2 regions of the Paenibacillus sp. FSL K6-2859 genome follow, and region 2 is predicted to be linked to the other one. Evidence: a T-box and tRNA genes for the amino acid it is inferred to sense, from the RefSeq annotation. Region 2 holds a T-box; the other holds one or more tRNA genes.
The links. The T-box of region 2 lies ahead of MHB64_RS24620 (valine--tRNA ligase). A T-box ahead of a tRNA ligase gene usually reads a tRNA of that ligase, here a tRNA-Val.

Region 1 (10,591 bases), 2.7 Mb from region 2:
TACAATGGTCAATCTCCCATCCGATTCCGCAAGGAAAGCAGGCAGGTGAGCTTATCGGAGAATCGTCCATTTACCACCGCCAGATTCTCCATTGGCGAGAACATATCCTCCCGATATAATGTTGTTGAATATGATAATCATTATCACTGCTGTTATCATAATAAAATAACCGGAGGGTCTTCACCTATGCGAATAACAAAGACATCAAGTTTTATTGTAGCGATGCTGCTTAGCTTTACCTTGCTTTTAAGTGCATGCGGATCTGCAAACGTTGGTTCTAATGCCACGAATTCTAAGGGATCCAAAGCTTCTGAAGTTACATCATCATCAGCTAATAATTCAATTGCAACTGACAATAACAATAAAGAGGCTCAGACAAGAACTATCTCTACGGTAAAGGGAGATATTGTCGTTCCAGCTAATCCAGAGAGAGTTGTCGTGTTATACCTTCAAGGGGATCTTGTTGCCCTCGGCATTAAGCCAGTAGGTACTTCGAGTGTCTTTGAAGGAGCGGCCTTTGCCGAAGAGCTGGGGGGTATTGAAGATCTTGGTTCATGGTATGAACCTAATCCAGAGGCTATTATGGCAGTAAAGCCGGACTTGATCATAGCTGCTTCTGAAGAAACTTACGAAATCCTTAACGATATTGCACCGACCATTCCAATTCCTTATGAAAAAATGGCGACAGACGAACGTATAATGAAGATTGGTGAGGTATTTGGCAAGGAGCAGGAGGCACAAGCTTTATTAGATAATTTCCACGAGAAGTTGGAGAAAAGTAAGCAGAAGCTTGATGAACTTGGAATTTTAGATAAGACAGTAACCATTATCGAGGGCGGCAAAAAAGAGATGGCGGTAATCGATAGCAAGCTTTACGGAAGAGGTTCTCAGATTATTTACGAATACTTAGGACTAAAAGCACCAGAGATTCTTCAGAAGAAGATTGATGGCAGGGAGAAGGCTACTGGAGGGTTTGTTTCCTTAGAAGTGTTACCTGAGTATATAGGAGACTTCGTGTTCCGTTCTGTATGGGATGGGGCTGATGATTTGTCGGACAACCCCATTTGGAACAGCATTCCAGCAATCAAAGAAGGTAGATTGATCGAAATTGGGTTTGATTTTTCATATTATTCAGATATCTACTCTCTTGATAAGCAGCTAGATTTTGTAGTTGAGAAGCTAGTATCAGCGTATGAAAAAAAATAGAAAGCTAGATGATAGAACAGCTGTTATTCCTAATTTAAGAGGGAAATCGTATTTCGGTCTGTTTTTACTCCTAGGGATATTGCTGCTGCTACTTTCAGTAGCGGCTTCTATCTCTTTTGGCTCTGCTTCCATGAGCCTGAAGATGGCATGGACAGCGATTTTTAATTTTGATCCTGAACTGACCGAGCATCAGATTATCCATGCCCTTCGTATTCCACGTACGGCGGCTGATATTATTGCGGGCATGTGTCTCGCGGTAGCAGGAGCAGTTATGCAAGGCTATACGCGAAATCCCTTAGCCGATTCGGGATTAATGGGAGTAAATGCTGGAGCTGCTCTTGCAATGGCCGTTACATTAGTTTTCCTTCCAGGGCAATTGCAGACGACAACCTTGCTAGTTAGCTTTATTGGCGCAGGACTTGGTGCAGGATTAACGTATCTTGCTGCTTCAATGAATCGTTCAGGAATGACACCTCAACGATTGGTGCTAGCTGGAATATCCATTACAATGCTATTTGGAGCTGTGGGATCATTTATCTCATTAAACTATGGAATTGGTCGTGCCCTTGCTTATTGGACCTCGGGAAGTGTGGCTGGAGCAACATGGATGGAAATTAAGCTAGTTATTCCTTGGTTCTTAGGTGGGCTGGCTTTATCATTATTCATTGCACGCTCTATCACTGTTTTAAACTTGGGGGAAGAGATCGCGAAAGGATTCGGGCAACGGATCGTTCTCGTTAAGATGATAGCTACGCTTGCGGTCCTTTTACTAGCGGGTGTAGCTGTTGCACTTGTTGGGCCAATCGGCTTTGTAGGGTTGATTATACCGCATATCATGCGTTTTTTTGTAGGTGTAGATTATCGTTATATTATACCGGCATCAGCCATTTACGGCGGCGCACTTATGGTTGTAGCGGATATCGCAGGAAGGCTGATTAATCGTCCGGCAGAGACAGCACTCGGGATTATTTTTGCAATGATCGGTGTTCCTTTCTTCTTGTTAATTGCGAGCAAAGAGAGGAGAGCCTTCAAATGAATGTTGTTAAATCGCATAAGGCTACAATATGGATTCTATCTCTCATAATACTGCTCATTGCAGGAGCTATTCTTAGTCTTAATATGGGAAAGGTGTCTCTTAATCCACTTGAAGTATTTCAAGTATTGCTTGGACAAGGTCCAGAAGAGCATAATCTCGTTGTTTATAAGTTTCGTCTTCCTCGGATCGTATTAGCGATACTTGTTGGATTTGGGATGGCACTGGCAGGTGCTGTTATGCAGGCTTTGCTGCGCAATGATCTGGCTGATCCCGGCATGCTTGGTATTAGCTCAGGTTCAGGTCTTATGGTGTTGCTGATTATCTCAACAGTAGGTATTCAAGGCACCGCTATAACATTATTACTACCAGCTATGGCATTCTTGGGTGGTTTGCTGGCAGCAGCTCTGATATATGTTCTAGCCTATAGAAAACGTCGTTTGATTTCTTCTACACGACTTGTCTTGACTGGTGTTGCGATTAATATGGGGTTAAGTGCTCTGTCGTTATTCCTGACTTTAAAGCTGGATGACCAGAAGTATGATTTTGCGCAGCGTTGGCAAGCAGGATATTTATGGGGGGACAAGTGGTCTTATATCAGCTTATTAGCACCTTGGGTATTGCTGCTATTCGCATATATTATTTCCAATTTCAGGACATTGAACGTCTTGGTGTTAGGCAATGAAATTTCGATAGGCTTAGGAGTCGCTGTAAAGAAGAAATTTTTGCGTCTGGCGATTGCGGCTGTAGGCATTGCTTCTGGTTGTGTAGCGCTCGGGGGCTCGATCTTCTTTATTGGATTGATTAGTCCGCATGTGGCTCGCAAGCTGGTAGGTCACGACTACAAAGTACTTCTGCCAGCTTCAGCACTTATTGGTGCGCTATTGCTGCTTGTAGCGGATACGATTGCTCGGACGGTCAGCTTTAAGTCGGATATTCCAGCAGGGATTATTGTAACAATGCTGAGTGTGCCTTACTTTCTATATCTATTGATGCGTTCAAAATAATATCGGAGTTCTTTCCAATGTATAAAAAAGACTTCATTTTGGGTTTTTCCGCGAACTCTTATGATGTTTCTAAATTCCTCTTCTTGGACTTATCTTCAGCTATCATGCAACCCTGATGCTTGGTGTACCAAGTAGAATTACGACTGAGTGGTTAATTGAACTATCTTGTCCCGTTAGTTCAATAAAATGAGCAACTAGCATCTGCCGGAAATAGAAAGACCGCCATTGAAGGCGGTCTAAAAAATTCATCATTTCTGCCCGACAATCCTAATTAGAGCGTCTCAACCAATTTCTGAATCTTTGAGCGGGAAATTAAATATAAAGGACCCATTATTTCTATTTTGCCGTCCTTTACACGTATAGCGCTCTCCTGTTCTGCCGCGTAAACATCAATCTCTTCAGATAAGGGGAACAGATAGCCTTGAACAAACGTGGCGTAGTCACGTTGAGAATGAGATTCATAGGCAAAATAATCAAAGCCAATACCATCATAAATAGTACTTGTTTCAGCTTCATCAGTGTTATTCAAGCTTAACCATTTTGCAGCCATGTTTAACGCACCGGCGCTGGCACCCATTATAACGGCATTGCTGTTCTTAATAACATCCGATAATTCATAATCCGCCAAAAAATCGTTCTGCAAAACAGGATACCCACCGCATAAAAAAATGACAGAAGCGTTTTGAATTAATCGCCGGGCATCTTCCTTCTGCATGCGGTAATCAATGAAATGATATTCTTCAAAAATAATATTAGCCTGATTCAACCATGTCCATTCAGAAACATCATCAAAGTTAATTTGCTCACCTGTATAACCAGACGGATCAGCGCTAATCATAACAAGCGATTTTCTGTCTTGTATATCCTCATGCAAATAATGGACCAGCTTCTCTGGAAAAAAATTATTAAACCAACTGAAATAGTAGTGAGTACTCAAACTTAATTACCTCCATATGTATTATTAACATTCATCCATTCTTAACGAGAAAACATATTATACACGCTAGAAAGAGAACAGTTCTAAATCGAACACTAGATTACTATAACATGCAATTTAAGTATGAGAATTATGTTTCCACGTTATCCTGCCCGCTAGATGATGCACAGTACGAAGGTACAGATCATTAAGGGAGTAGGCGTATCCCTTCTCTCATAAAGGTTATGACAAAGCAGACGCATGTAGCGCACCAGAAGTGACAGGACTTAACTAACGTTCCTCGTTAGTTAAGTCCAAAACAAACCATGTTGCGATAAATTACTTTATAGTGTCGTGCTCATAAATTTTGGTGGGTCGTCCCCATTCGAAATTATCTAAACCGACTTCTCTGAATCCATATTTCTCATAATAACGAATATGGTCGGTCGTTATATAAACCTTCGTATATCCTAATTGCCCCACCATTTTTCTGGCATGCTCCAACAATACTGAACCTAAACCTTGCCCTCGCTCATTCTCGTCAATGAACAAAGGTGCAATCCATGGCGATAAATCTTTACGAATTATATACTCCTGCACAATCAATTGATAAAATCCAATTATTTTGTCGTTTTTCAATAGCAGAAATGTAAATGGCAAACCATCTTTAGCCGATAAACTTTCGTCAATTTTAGGGAGGACTACCTTCTTTACATTTGGCCATTTTTCTTTAACATATTCAGCAAACTCTATATGACGCTCTGGACACTCTATTATAGATTTAATAACTTGCATTAAGCCACTCCTTTATAAATATGTTTCTTGATGAGTATCACTTTCAAAAAAGGTGCTTTCAGATTACATCTTAAGTTAACTGCGGGGAACGGAAAGTTTATTTTAAGTTAAACTATACTGCCAGTTAGCATAAAGAAGCATCTTCATCGAAAGTCATATTAATTGTTGCACTGCACGAAGATATGAACCAGTATGACACAGATCGTGAAGGAGCAAAGAAAAGAGGATGTTGATTGATATGCAACTTGATTTATTTGAAGTAAGTTACCGAAGATACAGGGACAGAGAGGGGAATAGTCCTCCTCTTCCACAAGAAGGATATAAGAAATGAGGAAAATAACTTTCGTAAACAACAGAGGTTGGGGCGAACAGAGTAGATACACGGAAGTTCAAGAGTTTAACGATGAAGCTACAGAAAAAGACATCCAAGAGGCTTATGTAGATTGAGTTTGGGAACAGATCGGAGACAATTTCACCTGGTTTGAGGGGGAGGAAGCCCAATGACACAAAGGGACTGACAAAAGGATATGGAGATGTGCGATGCGGTTACTAAACGCACCTACTTATACTAAAATTTAGGTGGAGAGCATTTTACAAGTTGGCTTTAGAGCTGAAACTCGTATAAGAAAAAGAACTCAATAAGGAGGGCAAGGATATTTGCAAGAAATAACCGAGAAACAAAATCTTAATTGGGACAGCTTACCTATGACACTCCGCCCGAAACACATAAAGATAATGAAAATGAGTCAAGCCAAGCTGTACGAATTCTTAAGAGATACACCTTTTTATGCTGCAAAAGCAGGAAGGGAATTATATATCATTAAAGCGGAATTTGGAAATTGGTTGGAGGGTAGAAGCGATATTTTCCCAGAGGATCAGATGAACTGATACGAAAAGTAAATCGCGATTCCTATCAAATTCGTATCACAGGGGTTTTTTAATAGAATATAAGTGAATAAAAACAAAAAGCCTTGAAATTCAAGGCTTTTTTCTATAGGACGGATGGGGTTCGAACCCATGACCCCTACCCTGTCAAGATAGTGCTCTCCCGCTGAGCTACCGTCCTGCGACGAATTTCATAATACCATACGATAGAGTAGGATGGCAATTCTTTTTTTACAATCTATAGGGAGGATAGTTTACATAGTCTTTAAAATAATAAAAAAAGAGGATGACTCTAACATCCCCTTTACACTATCTCAGATAAAGAACGGAAGTAAAAACAAATCGCTTATGCCGTAAAAAGGAATGCGTCGTGGATAGAAGCGACGTCTTGGGTAAAAACCTGGGCGGAAGCCAAATTGTCTGTACGCCGATTCTTTTGTAGGCATTCCGTTCATGTGTTCAACCATTTCATTGCTTGGAACCGCAAGGGTAACATAATTTTGATCTACATGAGCAATAAAGCCGTCAAATGATTGACCGTCAGTCATTGTAACACCAACGTATTTGTTCATACAATTCCAACAGACCTGTTGATGAAAATTTGTATTTGATTCCATGGAGAACCTCCTCAATTGTTTAAATCCTGATAACAGTCTATGGCCCTTAGCCTACAATGTTCACGGCGTTTGCCTAGAAGGTGATCATTAAAATCGAGGAGGAAAAACTTTGAAGTGCAAGCATCTTCCTCACCCCCTAATTTTGAACCGGGCGCGTTGGCCATACTTGTCCCATTCCATCTTTAAAGTTGCGTCGTATACTTAGCCAAGTGCTTTTTTATGGAAATACTCCTGCAGCGCTTATGATAAAATGGATGGTAATGTACAGAAGTTAGATAAAAATTGAAAGATAAAGGGGCTTGAGATCTTGCCGCAAAATGAGCAGAAAAAGAATTCTTCCACGCCATGGAAATGGTTGGGAGGCGGGGCGGCGATGCTCCTGTTTAAAGGAAAGGCGATTTTGTCTCTTCTGAAAATAGGTAAAATTGCCGGGCCGTTAATATCAATGATGATTTCAATAGGGGCTTATGCTTTGATTTACCCGTGGGGGTTTGCCGTGGGCTTTGTCCTGCTCTTGCTAGTCCATGAATTAGGACATGTAATAGCAGCGAAACGGATCGGGCTTCCAGTCAGCGCTCCGCTATTTATACCGTTTTTGGGAGCTTTAATTACAATGAAGAAACAGCCGTTGGATGCCCAGACAGAAGCTTATATTGCTTTTGGAGGTCCGATCTTAGGAACCATTGGGGCTACAGCCGTTTTTGGGGCGGCTTATTACATGGATAGTCCACTTCTCTATTCCTTGGCTTACATAGGTTTTTTACTTAATCTGATCAATCTGCTGCCGATTCACCCGCTTGACGGTGGCCGTATTGCAACCGCGGTGACGCGCTGGCTGTGGCTTGTGGGGCTCGTGGGTGGTTTAGCTATCATCATCTATATGCGTTCGATCTTATTCTTTATTATTTGGGCATTATTTGCTTACGATCTGTATAACAAATATGTCAAGAGACGCACTAACAAGCGCCTTTATTCTGTAACGAAGAGTTTCTTAATTCCAGTAGTGCCACTTAGAGATGCAGGCTACATGATTCCAGGACCAGAGCATAGAAGAGATTTACCTTTTACTACTTACAGTGATTTGGAAAGACAGCAGTATGTAGGGGTGAGATGGGATCAGCTGAACTACATTGGTAGAGCTACGCTTCCGCAGCAATGCATCATTGAAAAGGTACGTATCTCGCAGCTAGAGCCTGTGACCTTAGAGAATGGGCTTCATCTTAAGATGAATTGTGATATCAGCTATTCGGTCTATGAGAACGATAAGTATTACGATGTGCCGGCTAGCTTACGTTGGAAATACGGTATCGCTTATTTTGTATTAGCTGGCTTTCTGGCAGGAATGATGTACATGGTCCATGCTGTTGGAAATGTGAATTTATAAGGGATAGGATCGGGCAATGAAGTGATTCAATGGTTTATAAAACTCCTGAAACGTCAAAGCTGTAAAGAGAATAACTGCAGTTGAGCGGTGAAAGGAGTAAAACCATGTCTAAATTTTTGAAATGGGAAGTCGGTGTTTGTCTGCTGTTACTGATGGTTTTGGGAGGATGTTCCGAGGCGAAGCCAACAAAAGTCATAGAAATCAAAGAAATGACTAACCTGGATGGAAAGCCGAAAGGTCAGTATCCTCCATTGTCACCAGTGATGCAAGACACATACAATCGTTCGATTCCTGAAGAAGTATATTCTGCAGATTAGTGCAGCGTAGAAGACGATTTCTCATGCTCAGGCTTTTCTTTCTAGTCGAATTTTTATATAATAGACAACTATCGTTGGATACATAGAGAGAGAGGAGTTTGGGACTAACATGGCGGCAGAAATCTTACGGGTAACTACAGAGGAACAGCTTCAGATGGGGCTGGATATTCGTACCAAAGTATTTGTAGAGGAACAAATGGTACCGGCTGAGGAAGAAATTGATGAATACGATGTTATCGGTCCGAATGTGCACCATATTCTAATTATAGATGAAGGTGTACCTGTGGCTACGGGAAGATTGATTTATTACAAAGCAGGTACAGCCAAAATGCAGCGTATCGCCGTACTGAAAGATTATCGAGTCAAAGGATACGGACGTGTTCTGTTGCTTGCGATGGAAGAGCTTGCTCGGGAACTTGGACTGGATGCTTCGATTCTTGATGCACAGTGCCAAGCTGAGAATTTCTACAAGAAGCTGGGATATGAAGTGATTTCTACGGAACCTTTTTATGACGCAGGTATTTTACATGTACGGATGCAGAAAACTCTTTAAAAATAGTGCACATAATTTACCGTTCCATGAAGCAAGCTAGGATGTGCCATATGATGGCAAATCCAAGTGCAAGGGGCGAGCTGAAGTGCCAAATAACGAACGCGAAAGTTTCGTAGCTGTACAGAAAAATGGAGACGGAGATTTAACCAGTTTCCAGACCTCTACAGGACGTGTCCTGGCGTATGACCAAGCGCTTCAAGAAGTACAAGCCGGAAATATTGCCGGAGTGAATGCTTTTAAAGGTAAAGACGGAGGAACTTATATTCGCGGCGACGCGGATGGGGACCCAACCAACAATTTGGACAATCTTCCGAGTTTCTCATAGTTCTAAAGATAAAGACCGTACATACGTCATCGGACGTCAATGTACGGTCTTTTTTTAATCATAATCAGAGTTTATAAATTACATGCTGCTCAATAAACTCCATCTCTCCAGTAAGCCCGACGAATTGAGGTTGTTCATCGCTGTAATGCATGAGCTTGATGATATGCCGAACATCTTCAGGTAAAGTCATTAACTCCTCCAGCGTGGTGTGAACAACCCCTGATCCGCCAAGCTGACAGTCATGCAGAATCATTCGGACGCCGCGCTCTCGGACAAGGCTTATAAGTAGCTCCGGCTGAAAAGTCATATCCGCGCTATAGAAAATCTCGTTATTTATTAGAAGGGAATAGCTATCTTTGCCAGGAATATGCGGCGTATGTATGATTTCGAGCGAAAGAGAAGGAGCGAGCTTGTACGTAATTCCGGGTTTCATAGGTGTAACCTCGAAGATATCGGTTAGGGAGGCTACTGCATCTTTTTGATATAATCCACCCTTTAAGGTGTTGGTCCAAAGTGGCTCAACAAGCGTCTCAGGTAAATGTAATCTCATAGTTTTCCCGTATACGTGCTTTAGCGTAAGTGCTAGCTCTTCCAGACCTCCAACATGGTCCGCATGAATATGCGTAATTAGAGTAGCGTTTACGTCACGGAAGGATTTCCCGATGGCATGCATGGCAAGCGGAGCTGTAATCCCGCAATCAATCAGTAGGGTATAATCATCAGCTAGTAGCAGGCCATTATTGTTAAAATAGTTTTTTGCAAAAGCATTGCCAGTTCCTAGCATTTGTAGGCTCAGACTCATAAGAAAGTACCTCCTGAAATCGCTGTTAGCTAATATATCAACTTTGAACAAGTACATAATATCATTTTAAGGGAGATGAATGAAATATTTACCTACAATTAGCGCAACTTGCTGAGACAAAGTAAGTATACATTAATAGCATGAATTATTTGGAGGGTTTCAAATGAATAGATGGAAAAAAGTCACTTTATGTGTGTTTGCTTTTTCCTTGATGGGTGGCTCCTTATTGTTCGCCGATTCTGTGAGTAAGAAAATCAGGGTATGGAACAACGGGACGGAAATTGTAGACGGCGGTTATTTGATTGATGGAAAAACATATATTCCCGCTAGAGAAGCGGGCGGGGTAGTGAATTGGGACGGATCTGGAAAAGTGACGATTCTTAAGCCTAATGTTCATATTGTTCTTTTTAAAGATAATACGGTCTTTGGTAACGTAAACGTAGGCAAGCTTAAGATTAAGATATTAACCCAAGTAGATAGCTTAACAGAAGAGGTTTCAGCTGTGAAAGTAGCCATAACAGACCCTTCTGGTAATGTTAAGGATATTCAGTCGCAGGAGCTTGAAGGCTCGCAGAAGGATAATTTCTGGTTTCCGACCTCGGAGTTTACTTATGATTTTAAAGAAACCGGCAAATATCGGGTAGGCTTCTATATGAAAGCTTCCAAAAATGCGGATTACGTTCTTGTGTCAGAAAAGGTAATTACAGCTCTTAATTAAGGGTTCTAAATTGACCTGAACTAAACTAACGTG
Region 2 (10,591 bases):
GACATGCCCTCCGAGCTGCCGGAGGGGCTGATCAACGGCGCTGTGCCGAAGCGCGTTGATCCGCGCGATGCACTGATCTCTAACGGAGGCGTCTCGCTGGACGAGCTGCCTCCAGGCGCACGCGTAGGCACAAGCAGCCTACGCCGTTCCAGCCAGCTAGCTGCGCTGCGGCCTGATCTGGTCATTGAGCCCGTGCGCGGCAACATTGACTCGCGGCTGGGCAAGCTGGAGAGCGGCGAATACGACGCGATCCTGCTTGCAGCAGCGGGGCTGTCGCGCATGGGCTGGCAGGATCGCGTGAGCGCCTACCTGCCGCCGGAAGTTTGCCTGCCCGCTGTAGGGCAGGGCGCACTCGGCATCGAGTGCCGCTCAGATGACGCCGACCTGCGGAAGCTGCTGGCGCTATACAACGATGCCGATACAGCGTTGACGGTGGCGGCGGAGCGCACGTTCCTTGGCGTGCTGAATGGCGGCTGCCAAGTGCCGATTGGTGCTCATGCGGTGCTTGATGCAGCCGCGGAAGCTACTACCGCGGAGCGCCAAATAATCTCCTTAACCGGAATGGTGGGAACACCTGACGGTTCAACGATTTTGAAAGAAACTTGCACTGGGATAGACCCGGTACAGCTCGGCGAAGAAGTCGCTAAGAAGCTGATCGCAAGAGGAGCGGAGAAGATACTGTCAGACGTTAGGGGATGAGGGGATTGACGGGGAAGGTTTATTTGGTAGGTGCAGGTCCCGGGGACGCAAAGCTGATTACTGTAAAAGGCCTCGAGTGTATTCGAAAAAGCGACGTGCTGGTGTACGATCGGCTGGCAAGTCCTAGATTGCTGAAAAGCATGAAGCCCGGTGGCGAGAAGATTTATGTTGGCAAGCTGCCGGATCGCCACACGATGAAGCAGGAAGAGATTAATCAATTGTTAGTTGATCTGGCTTTACAGGGGAAAACAGTGGTGCGGCTGAAGGGTGGGGACCCTACGATTTTTGGCCGCGTAGGTGAAGAAGCGGAGCTGCTGCGCAAAAATGGGATCTATTACGAAATCGTACCGGGCATCACGTCGGCGATCAGCGTACCTGCTTATGCGGGTATACCTGTCACGCACCGCGATCATGCTTCTTCCCTGTCGATTATCACCGGACATGAGAGTCCGGATAAACTGGACCATTCCATTCATTGGGATAAAGTAACGAATGCCACAGGGACGTTAGTGTTCCTGATGGGCGTAGCTAAAATAGGATATATCAGCGCTCAGCTGATCAAGCATGGGCGTCCGCCAGAAACACCAGTGGCGCTGGTGCGCTGGGGTACCCGCGCAGATCAGGAGACGCTGACGGGAACCCTCGCCGATATTGAGGCGAAGGTGAAGGCGGCGGATTTTCAGCCGCCGGCCGTGATTGTCGTCGGCGACGTAGTGCTGCAGCGTGAGCAGCTAAAGTGGGCCGAGGCGATGCCGTTATTCGGCAAACGCATCGTGGTGACACGGGCTCGCAGCCAAGCGAGCGAGCTGGTGGATAGGATTGAGGAACTCGGCGGGGAACCCTACGAGTTCCCGGTGATCGAGACGATCATGCCGGATGGCGCAGAGAAGAAGGAGAAGATTGCAGCGGCGTTTGGCGCGCTGGAATCGTACGACTGGGTATTCTTCACTAGCCCGAACGGCGTGGAGTTTTTTTGGCGCCACTTGGCGGAGCAGGGGGCGGACATTCGGGGGCTTCACCGCGCAAGGATTGCAGCGGTGGGGCCAGGCACAGCAGCCGCGCTGGCGCAGCGCGGGGTGATTGCTGAAGAACTTCCGGCGAAGTTTCAGGCGGAAGGTCTGATTGAGACGTTCGGTCCCCGGCTGCTGCCGGGGCAGAACGTGCTGTTGCCGCGCGGCGATCTGGGGCGCGACTGGCTGCCGGACAAGCTGAGAGAGCTTGGCCTTCAAGTCACAGACGTCGATACCTATGAGACGGTTGTGACGGGTGAGGATGACGACGAGCTGTTGAAGCTATTGGAGGAAGGGCGTGTTCACGCAGTAACCTTTACCAGCTCTTCAACGGTGCGCAATTTCATCCACATTCTGAAACGAATGGGGCTCGAAGATCCACTTCCACTGCTAGCTAATGTTAAGATAGCCTGCATCGGGCCATTAACCGAGCAGACTGCCGTGGAAGCGGGACTTACTCCGGGTCTGCTACCTGAAGAAGCAACGATTAATAGTCTGGTTCAGGAGCTCTGCCGCTGGAATGCGGAGACTCAACTTCAAAAAGCTTGAATGGACGCGAATCGAACATCGGCTTTATAACATCGTCTGAAGTTATATCTATCTAGGAAGTCTCACACTGCTATTGTAAGTAACTTAAGTAGCATGAGCTTGGCCTCCGAACGTAGTTACTGTTGAAACTCAGAGTATGATGGACGGCTGAGTTGTAAACTAACTGGTGTGTATGGGTGAGTAAGTCTATGTACGTATAAAGTTCACGTAGCTCTAACTGATATGTTAGATATTGGGTACTTGGATTAATATGCAACCTAGTGGAAATATAGCTTTTTAATCTGGTTACGAGACTGGTTATGAGGTCTGTTAGCATGAGGTCAGATTGAGGTTTAGTTGCACTTTATACACTTAAATTCCCTGAATATTAGCGAAAATCCATTTTAGTTGTAATATGTGCAATTAAATATGCGCTAAAACAAGGGTTTTCGCTCTTTTGTAATAAATAACTGTAGAGAGTGCAACTAAAACTTACAGTTACGATAAAACTTCAAAATAACTGCACAAACTACAACTATGCCGCAGTTAGTCAACGATCGAGGGTTTAGTTATATATTTTATTTTTCAGGAGGATGAACCAATGAGCTTTCCAATTACACGTCACCGCCGTTTACGCGGTTCTGCAGGAATTCGCGGTATGGTGCGGGAGACGGTACTGAATGTGCTGGATTTTGTGCAGCCGATATTTGTGACTTATGGAACAGGTGTGAAGAATGAGATTAGCTCGATGCCGGGCGTGTATCATTTTTCGCTGGATACTTTAAAAGCAGAAGTGGACGAGATTGCCGCCCTAGGCATTCCGGCTGTGTTGTTATTCGGGATTCCTGAAACGAAGGATGCTATCGGTTCTTCCGGTTTTGCAGAGGATGGAATTGTGCAAGAGGCTACGCGCTTGATTAAGCAATGGTACCCTGAGCTATTGGTCGTTGCAGATACCTGCCTTTGTGAATTTACGGATCACGGACATTGCGGAATGGTGCATACGCATACGGTGAACGGCGTCGTGCATGGTGATGTCATTAACGACGCTTCACTGGACCTGCTGACTCGTACGGCGGTATCCCAAGCTAAAGCTGGAGCAGATATTATCGCCCCTTCGAATATGATGGATGGATTCGTACACGCGATTCGTGCGGGACTGGATGAGAATGGCTTTGAGCATGTGCCGATTATGTCGTATTCGGTCAAATATGCTTCGGCATTTTATGGCCCTTTCCGCGAAGCTGCGGATTCAGCACCACAGTTCGGGAATCGCAAAACGTATCAAATGGACCCTGCCAATCTGCGCGAAGCGCTCCGTGAAGCAGAATCCGATGTGCTGGAAGGCGCAGATATGTTGATGGTGAAGCCGGCTCTGGCTTACTTGGACGTGATTCGTACGATCCGTGACCAGTTCGATTTACCTCTCGTGGCTTACAATGTGAGTGGCGAATATTCCATGGTAAAAGCAGCGGCACTGCAAGGCTGGATTGATGAGCAAGCCGTTGTACTGGAAATGCTGACGGGCATGAAACGCGCCGGAGCAGATATTATTATTACTTATTTCGCAAAAGATGCTGCGCGCTGGCTGCGTGGTTAATCTATACTTATGTGATCAAGAACAGAACAGGAGTGAAGATAGATGAGTAATGAGCCAATGGCGCGTAAAGAAGAAGCGTCCCGCAAGGCTTTTGATGAAGCAAAACAATATATTCCCGGTGGGGTAAACAGCCCTGTACGGGCATTCAAATCCGTAGGATTGACTCCGGTTTATGTGGATCATGGGATCGGATCGCGTATTTATGATATCGACGGCAACAGCTTTATCGACTATGTATGCTCATGGGGACCGCTAATTATGGGCCATGCGCATCCTGAGGTTGTAAAGGCCTTGCAGGAGACGGCGGTAAAAGGGACAAGCTTTGGTGCACCAACTTTACTTGAAACTGAAATGGCAAAAACGGTTGTTGAACGTGTAGCCTCAGTAGATATCGTGCGTATGGTCAACTCCGGAACGGAAGCAACGATGAGTGCGATTCGTTTGGCACGTGGTTACACGGGACGCAGCAAAATCTTGAAGTTCGAAGGCTCGTATCACGGTCACGCAGATAGTCTGCTTATTAAGGCGGGTTCCGGGGTAGCCACATTAGGTTTGCCGGATAGCCCAGGTGTTCCCGAAGGTGTGGCAGTCAATACGATTACTGTTCCATACAATGACTTGGAATCCACTCAGATTGCTTTCGAACGTTTCGGCAGTGAGATTGCCGCAGTGATCGTAGAGCCGATTGCCGGCAATATGGGTGTTGTACCACCACTTCCGGGATTTCTAGAAGGACTTCGCAAATTAACTTCAGACCACGGATCTTTGCTTATTTTTGATGAGGTAATGACAGGCTTCCGTGTCAATCGTGGCTGTGCGCAAGGCTTGTTTAACATTACTCCGGATATTACCTGCTTCGGTAAAGTCATCGGTGGAGGACTTCCAGTAGGCGCTTATGGCGGCAAAAGAGAGATCATGGAGCAAATCGCTCCTACGGGACCAATTTATCAGGCTGGCACACTTAGTGGTAATCCATTAGCGATGGCCGCAGGACTTACTACGCTGAAGCTGTTGACACCGGAAGTATATGCTCGTCTGGAGCAATTAGGTGCGCGTCTGGAAGCGGGATTGAAAAAGAATGCAATCGAAACTGGTGTTCCGCTGACGATTAACCGCGTGGGTTCGATGGTCTGTCCGTTCTTCACGGAAGGGCCTGTAACGGATTTTGAGACGGCCAAGACAAGCAACACGGATCTTTTCCGTCGTTATTTTGGTCATATGCTGAGCCAAGGCATCAGCGTGCCACCTTCACAGTTTGAAGGCATGTTCGTGTCGGCTGCGCATAGTGAGCAGGATATTGATGATACCATTGAGGGCCACTATAATGCCCTGAAGGCCCTTTGAGTACTGGAGCCGGAGAACGAACCGGTGGCGGAGCTTGGACAAGACGTGGAGAGTGGCTGGAAGTAACACCCGGCAGAATCATTACTGGAGCCGAGGATGCTGAAGCTGCGATTGATAAGTGGCTGCTGGAAACCGTAGGCATGCCTGAGAAGCTTCATCTGCGTCTGCGCCGCGAGGGGGGGATTCAGTGGAAGGGAGATCGACTTCGACTGGCACTTTTTCCGGATCGTGAAGCGGGCATTGAACCCGTATGGGAAGCGCTTGAAGTGCTGTATGAGGATGATTTTTGCCTGGTTGCCCACAAGCCGGCAGGCATGGCGGTTCATCCGGATGGCAGTGGCTTAGGTGTAACGCTGGATCACCTTGTAGCTGCGCATTATGTTGCTTCCGGTGATAGTGTAGCTGTAAGGCATATTCACCGCCTCGACAAGGATACAACTGGCCCGGTGATGTACGCCAAGAATGAATTCGCTCAGCTTGTCCTAGACGAGAATATGCGTGAAAAAAGCATCTCGCGGCTCTACGCCGCGATCGTAGAAGGCATAGTGCCATCTGCGCTTAAAGTGATCGATGCGCCGATTGGGCGCGATCGTCATCATGCGGCGCGGAGAAGAGTCTCACCGGGCGGGCAATCCGCCGTGACTCGAATCCTCGGACGCGAAGCACTGCATGGCGGGAGCCTGGTGCATGTGCAGCTTGAGACCGGAAGGACGCATCAGATTCGCGTCCATCTCAGCCATATGGGTCATCCCTTGTATGGGGATGCGCTATACGGCGGCCCGGTCTGGGCTTCCAGCGCTAGTGGCCGACATGCGCTCCATGGCGAGCTGCTGTCTTTCCGCCACCCTTGGAGCGGTGAAATGCTCGAAGTGAGCGATCCGTGGCCGGAGGATATGCTGCAGCTGCGGGAGCTGCTGTCTGAAGCGCCTTGACGGTAACGTTATAAACCTGAGAACCGTGGAATCAGCAAATGCTGGTTTCACGGTTTTTTTTATCTATTTTTCGTAGAGTATATAATTTTCTGTTTTTTCAGAAAGAAGCATCTATCCATGTCCTAATAGCAAAAGCAGCATATAATACTTTGTTCATGCGGAGTAGTGCATCTATTGGTCGTCAGATAGGTTCAAATAGCCCCTGAATTCAGGAAATTAATAGCATCCTGTCCGGTTAGGGCTACCAAAGTTGTCATGCCTTTCTTTTTGAAGCATATACATGTGGGGAGTAACATTTTGGGCTTATGCTCTGGGCCTGTCTCAGGGTTAGATTATGCCAAGAAGGAGGACATATCCCGTGTTTGATCAGTCCCACGGCTTGCGGTTTGATATTTATGAACGCATTCACCTATCGGAAGAGCTTCCGGGAATAGCTGAGCTGGAGGAGGTTGAACTACTTCCGGAAATCCAGGTGATTCAGCGGGAGGATCGTGCCGAGTTATATGGTCAGCTGTTGCTTACCGGACTCTACCGGAGTGAAGATGACCGGACACAACGTCTGGAGCACGCCATTCCCGTTGAAATCACTGTTCCGCTTACACGCGTCAGCTCGATTGAAGATATTGGGGTGGAGATCGAGAATTTTGATATTGATCTGCTCACGATGCGTACTGTGAATATAACAGGCGTATTATCCCTGCGGGGAATCGGTGGTGCGGAACCTCAACCACAGCCGGCCTGGCAGCAGGAAGAGTACACAGTGGCTTATTCCCCTCTCAGTGATGACAGGGTAGAAGCAACAGCGGAGCATCAAGAACATGACAATGACGCACTTTATGAAAATTCTCAGTGGACCTTTGGTGAGGATGCATCGGAGGTTGCTGTAGAAGAACATGAGCACGCTGAAGCGAATGAACAGGAAACAGAAGAATCATTGGTCTCAAGTGGAACTGGTCAATCGTCCCCTATAGTGAATTTCTCATCCGCTCATGAGAAGGACAAGGGCGCGAAAGCTAGGACGCATAGTCTGGATTTGGAAACAGAGGATTCCAAAGCCGGAATAGCGGATTACTGGTTTAAAGCGGAGTCACAGAATGAAGCTGAGGCCACTCCGCTGGATCATGTTAGCCAGGCGAGTCAAGCGGATCAGGAGCAAGAAGCGGAATATACTTTTGCTTCAAGAGAAACCGCTGTTCCAGCAGCGATTACCGACGCAGACAAAGATATCGCTGTATTTGCTTCTGAAAACGTAGCAAACCATGAGCTTCACACACAAGAAGAGAATGCGCAGCCGATCAGTGAGAATACGAACGAAGGCTTAGTTTCTCAGGAGACTGTGCCACATACCGAGGAGAAACAAGATCTTAAGATTGCGCTAGGAAGCAAGCAAGAAGCGGAGGCTCCAGCCAAAGAACATCTCACCTTCTCTTCATTACTCAGCTCTAGTCGTTCTCGTAAAGAACAAGAGGCTCTCCTATCTGAAGGAAATGCATCGGCTGCAGCGATCATTCCAGAGGCCGGAAATAATACGGAGTGGAAGAGCAGATTCATTACCGGAGCAGATGGCGCTAACCTATTCCGTAAGGTTCGCCTTTGCATCGTACAGCGTGAAGAAACGTTGGATACAATCGCAGAGAAGTATCAGCTAAGTGCGCGGGAGCTGGGAATGTATAATCGATTGTCCGGGCAGAGTGTAGAAGAAGGGCAAGTGTTGTACATTCCATAAATGAATTACAATGCATATTCACATGAATAGATGAATCCCGGTCTGTTAGTAGATCGGGATTTTTGTCAAAATATAAGAATATATAAGTTTCACGTTATACATTATCCTTATATTTCTCGAATAAACGCTTACCGTCCGTAAAAGGACGTCGAAGGCGTTTATTCTTGTGTGACCGGAGAACGTTAGAATACGGGGTATCTAATCAATGCAGTGTGAGGAATCGAATGAAAATTCGACATATGCCCGCTATAAGTCGAAATTCCGCTCAAAGTCCCGCTGTAGAAGCCTATTCAGGTTGACTAGGGATGACTCAAAATGTATTATGGAGTAAGCAATATCTAAGTAAAGACTGGGAACGGGAAGAGTAGGCGGTCAGCCCTTCAGAGAGCGGAATGCAAGTGCTGTGACATTCCGTAGGATACAGCCACCGAAGTCGCCCCGGAGTCGCCCTTCTGAGCTTGTCTTCATGGATATGAAAGATAAGTTAGGATGTGGCCGGTAGCAGCCGTTATCTGTACGAGTGTCGCGCTAAGCTTCTGAACCGTAAGGTGAGAGAAGTGCAGGTTTATTTTTCATTGGCGCGAAACAAAGGTGGTACCGCGAAAGAATGGCCTTTCGTCCTTTGAGACGAGGGGTCTTTTTGTTTTTTAGAAACCAACTACAAGTAACCAAGTGGAGGTATCAGAGAATGGCTGACCCAAACAATCTAACAGCGGCAGAGGCTGCCGCTGCAAATGATTCTAAGAATGAAATGCCAACCACGTATGATCCGAAATCGGCAGAAACCAAGTGGTATTCCTACTGGACAGAGGGTGGATATTTCCGTGCAGGCGGGCGTCCAGATGCAAAAGCATACAGCATTGTAATCCCGCCACCAAACGTAACGGGAATGCTGCACATTGGTCATGCGCTTGATTTTACGCTTCAGGATATCCTGATTCGTACGAAACGGATGCAGGGCTTCGACACGTTGTGGCTACCAGGTACGGACCATGCCGGTATCGCAACGCAGACAAAGGTAGAGCAAAAGCTGCGTGAGCAGGGGATTTCTAGACATGATCTCGGCCGCGAGAAGTTCCTGGAGCAGGTGTGGGAGTGGAAAGATAAATATGCGAACACCATTCATGAGCAGTGGGCTAAGATGGGGCTTTCCCTTGACTATTCCCGCGAACGTTTTACCCTGGATGAAGGGTTATCGAAAGCTGTACGCGAGGTATTCGTTAAGCTCTATAATAAAGGCCTGATCTACCGCGGCAAACGTATTATCAACTGGGATCCGGCGGCTCGTACAGCATTGTCGGATATCGAGGTTGAATATAAAGAAGTTAATGGTCACTTGTATCACCTGCGTTACCCGCTCAAAGACGGTAGCGGATTTATCACAGTGGCGACTACACGTCCGGAGACGATGCTGGGTGATACAGCGGTTGCTGTTCATCCGGAAGACGATCGTTACAAAGATCTAATCGGCAAAACGTTGATCCTGCCGATTATTGGCCGTGAGATTCCGATTATCGCTGATGATTATGTAGACAAAGAGTTTGGTAGTGGTGCGGTTAAGATTACACCCGCTCATGATCCGAATGACTTCGAAATGGGTCAACGTCACAACTTACCGCAGATTAACGTAATGGATGAGAGCGGTACGATGAATGAAGAAGCAGGACCTTACCAAGGTCAAGACCGGAGTGTATGTCGTAAGGCCATTACTGCTGACCTGAAGGAGCAAGGCGTCCTGATCAATATCGAAGATCATGTGCATCAAGTAGGACACAGTGAGCGCTCTGGAGCGGTTGTTGAGCCGTACTTGTCTACACAATGGTTCGTAAAGATGCAGCCGCTGGCTGAAGCTGCCATCAATGCACAGAAGGATGGGAACGGGGTTAACTTCGTACCGGACCGTTTCGAGAGAACTTACCTGAACTGGATCGAGAACGTACGTGATTGGTGTATTTCCCGTCAGCTGTGGTGGGGACATCGTATTCCAGCATGGTATTCCGAGTCTACTGGTGAATTGGTTGTAGCGAATGATGAGGAAGAAGCGCGCCGGATCAGTGGCTTAACCGACTTGAAACAGGACGAAGATGTACTGGATACCTGGTTCAGCTCTAATCTGTGGCCTTTTGCCACACTAGGATGGCCGGATGAGGACAGTGCGGATTTCAAACGCTACTACCCGAACGATGTGCTCGTAACGGGCTACGATATTATTTATTTCTGGGTAGCACGGATGATCTTCTCTGCCCTCGAATTCACCGGAGAAAAACCATTCTCAGATGTATTGATGCATGGTTTGGTTCGGGATTCCGAAGGTCAAAAAATGTCCAAATCACTCGGAAATGGCGTAGACCCGCTTGAAGTCATCGAGAAGTATGGCGCAGATGCAATGCGTTACATGATTTCTACCGGCAGTACCGCTGGACAGGATCTGCGCTTCCGCTGGGAAAAGGTTGAGCAGGCGCGTAATTTCGCCAATAAGATCTGGAATGCATCACGCTTCGCGTTGATGAATTTGGAAGGCGTAAGCTTTGAGAATATTGACATTTCGGGTGAGCTAAGTACTGCTGATCGCTGGATTTTGCACCGTCTGAACGAAACTTCTCGTGAGATTACGCGTCTAATTGACTCGTACGAGTTCGGTGAGACCGGTCGCCAGCTGTACAACTTCATTTGGGACGATCTATGTGACTGGTATATTGAGTTCGCGAAGCTGTCACTTTACGGATCAGATGCCGCGGCCAAAGCGAAAACA

Region 1: it has a tRNA-Val gene. The T-box ahead of MHB64_RS24620 (valine--tRNA ligase) is inferred to sense a tRNA for this amino acid. The anticodon was not compared.

The regions. Positions count from the first base shown of each region.
Region 1 is NZ_JBBOYU010000001.1:2,795,183-2,805,773, forward strand. Features, by position in the region: gene MHB64_RS12220 (AraC family transcriptional regulator) at 1-1,206, shown strand, start outside; gene MHB64_RS12225 (FecCD family ABC transporter permease) at 1,193-2,242, shown strand; gene MHB64_RS12230 (FecCD family ABC transporter permease) at 2,239-3,246, shown strand; gene MHB64_RS12235 (cyanophycinase) at 3,518-4,183, opposite strand; gene MHB64_RS12240 (GNAT family N-acetyltransferase) at 4,502-4,957, opposite strand; gene MHB64_RS12245 (hypothetical protein) at 5,615-5,845, shown strand; tRNA gene MHB64_RS12250 (tRNA-Val) at 5,952-6,023, opposite strand; gene MHB64_RS12255 (phosphatidylinositol kinase) at 6,157-6,459, opposite strand; gene MHB64_RS12260 (site-2 protease family protein) at 6,767-7,843, shown strand; gene MHB64_RS12265 (hypothetical protein) at 7,948-8,160, shown strand; gene MHB64_RS12270 (GNAT family N-acetyltransferase) at 8,270-8,713, shown strand; gene MHB64_RS12275 (DUF3892 domain-containing protein) at 8,799-9,038, shown strand; gene MHB64_RS12280 (MBL fold metallo-hydrolase) at 9,103-9,840, opposite strand; gene MHB64_RS12285 (copper amine oxidase) at 10,004-10,558, shown strand.
Region 2 is NZ_JBBOYU010000001.1:5,498,163-5,508,753, reverse strand. Features, by position in the region: gene hemC (hydroxymethylbilane synthase) at 1-699, shown strand, start outside; gene cobA (uroporphyrinogen-III C-methyltransferase) at 705-2,258, shown strand; gene hemB (porphobilinogen synthase) at 2,839-3,837, shown strand; gene hemL (glutamate-1-semialdehyde 2,1-aminomutase) at 3,880-5,181, shown strand; gene MHB64_RS24630 (RluA family pseudouridine synthase) at 5,178-6,113, shown strand; gene MHB64_RS24625 (LysM peptidoglycan-binding domain-containing protein) at 6,472-7,839, shown strand; T-box leader at 8,182-8,465, shown strand; gene MHB64_RS24620 (valine--tRNA ligase) at 8,528-10,591, shown strand, end outside.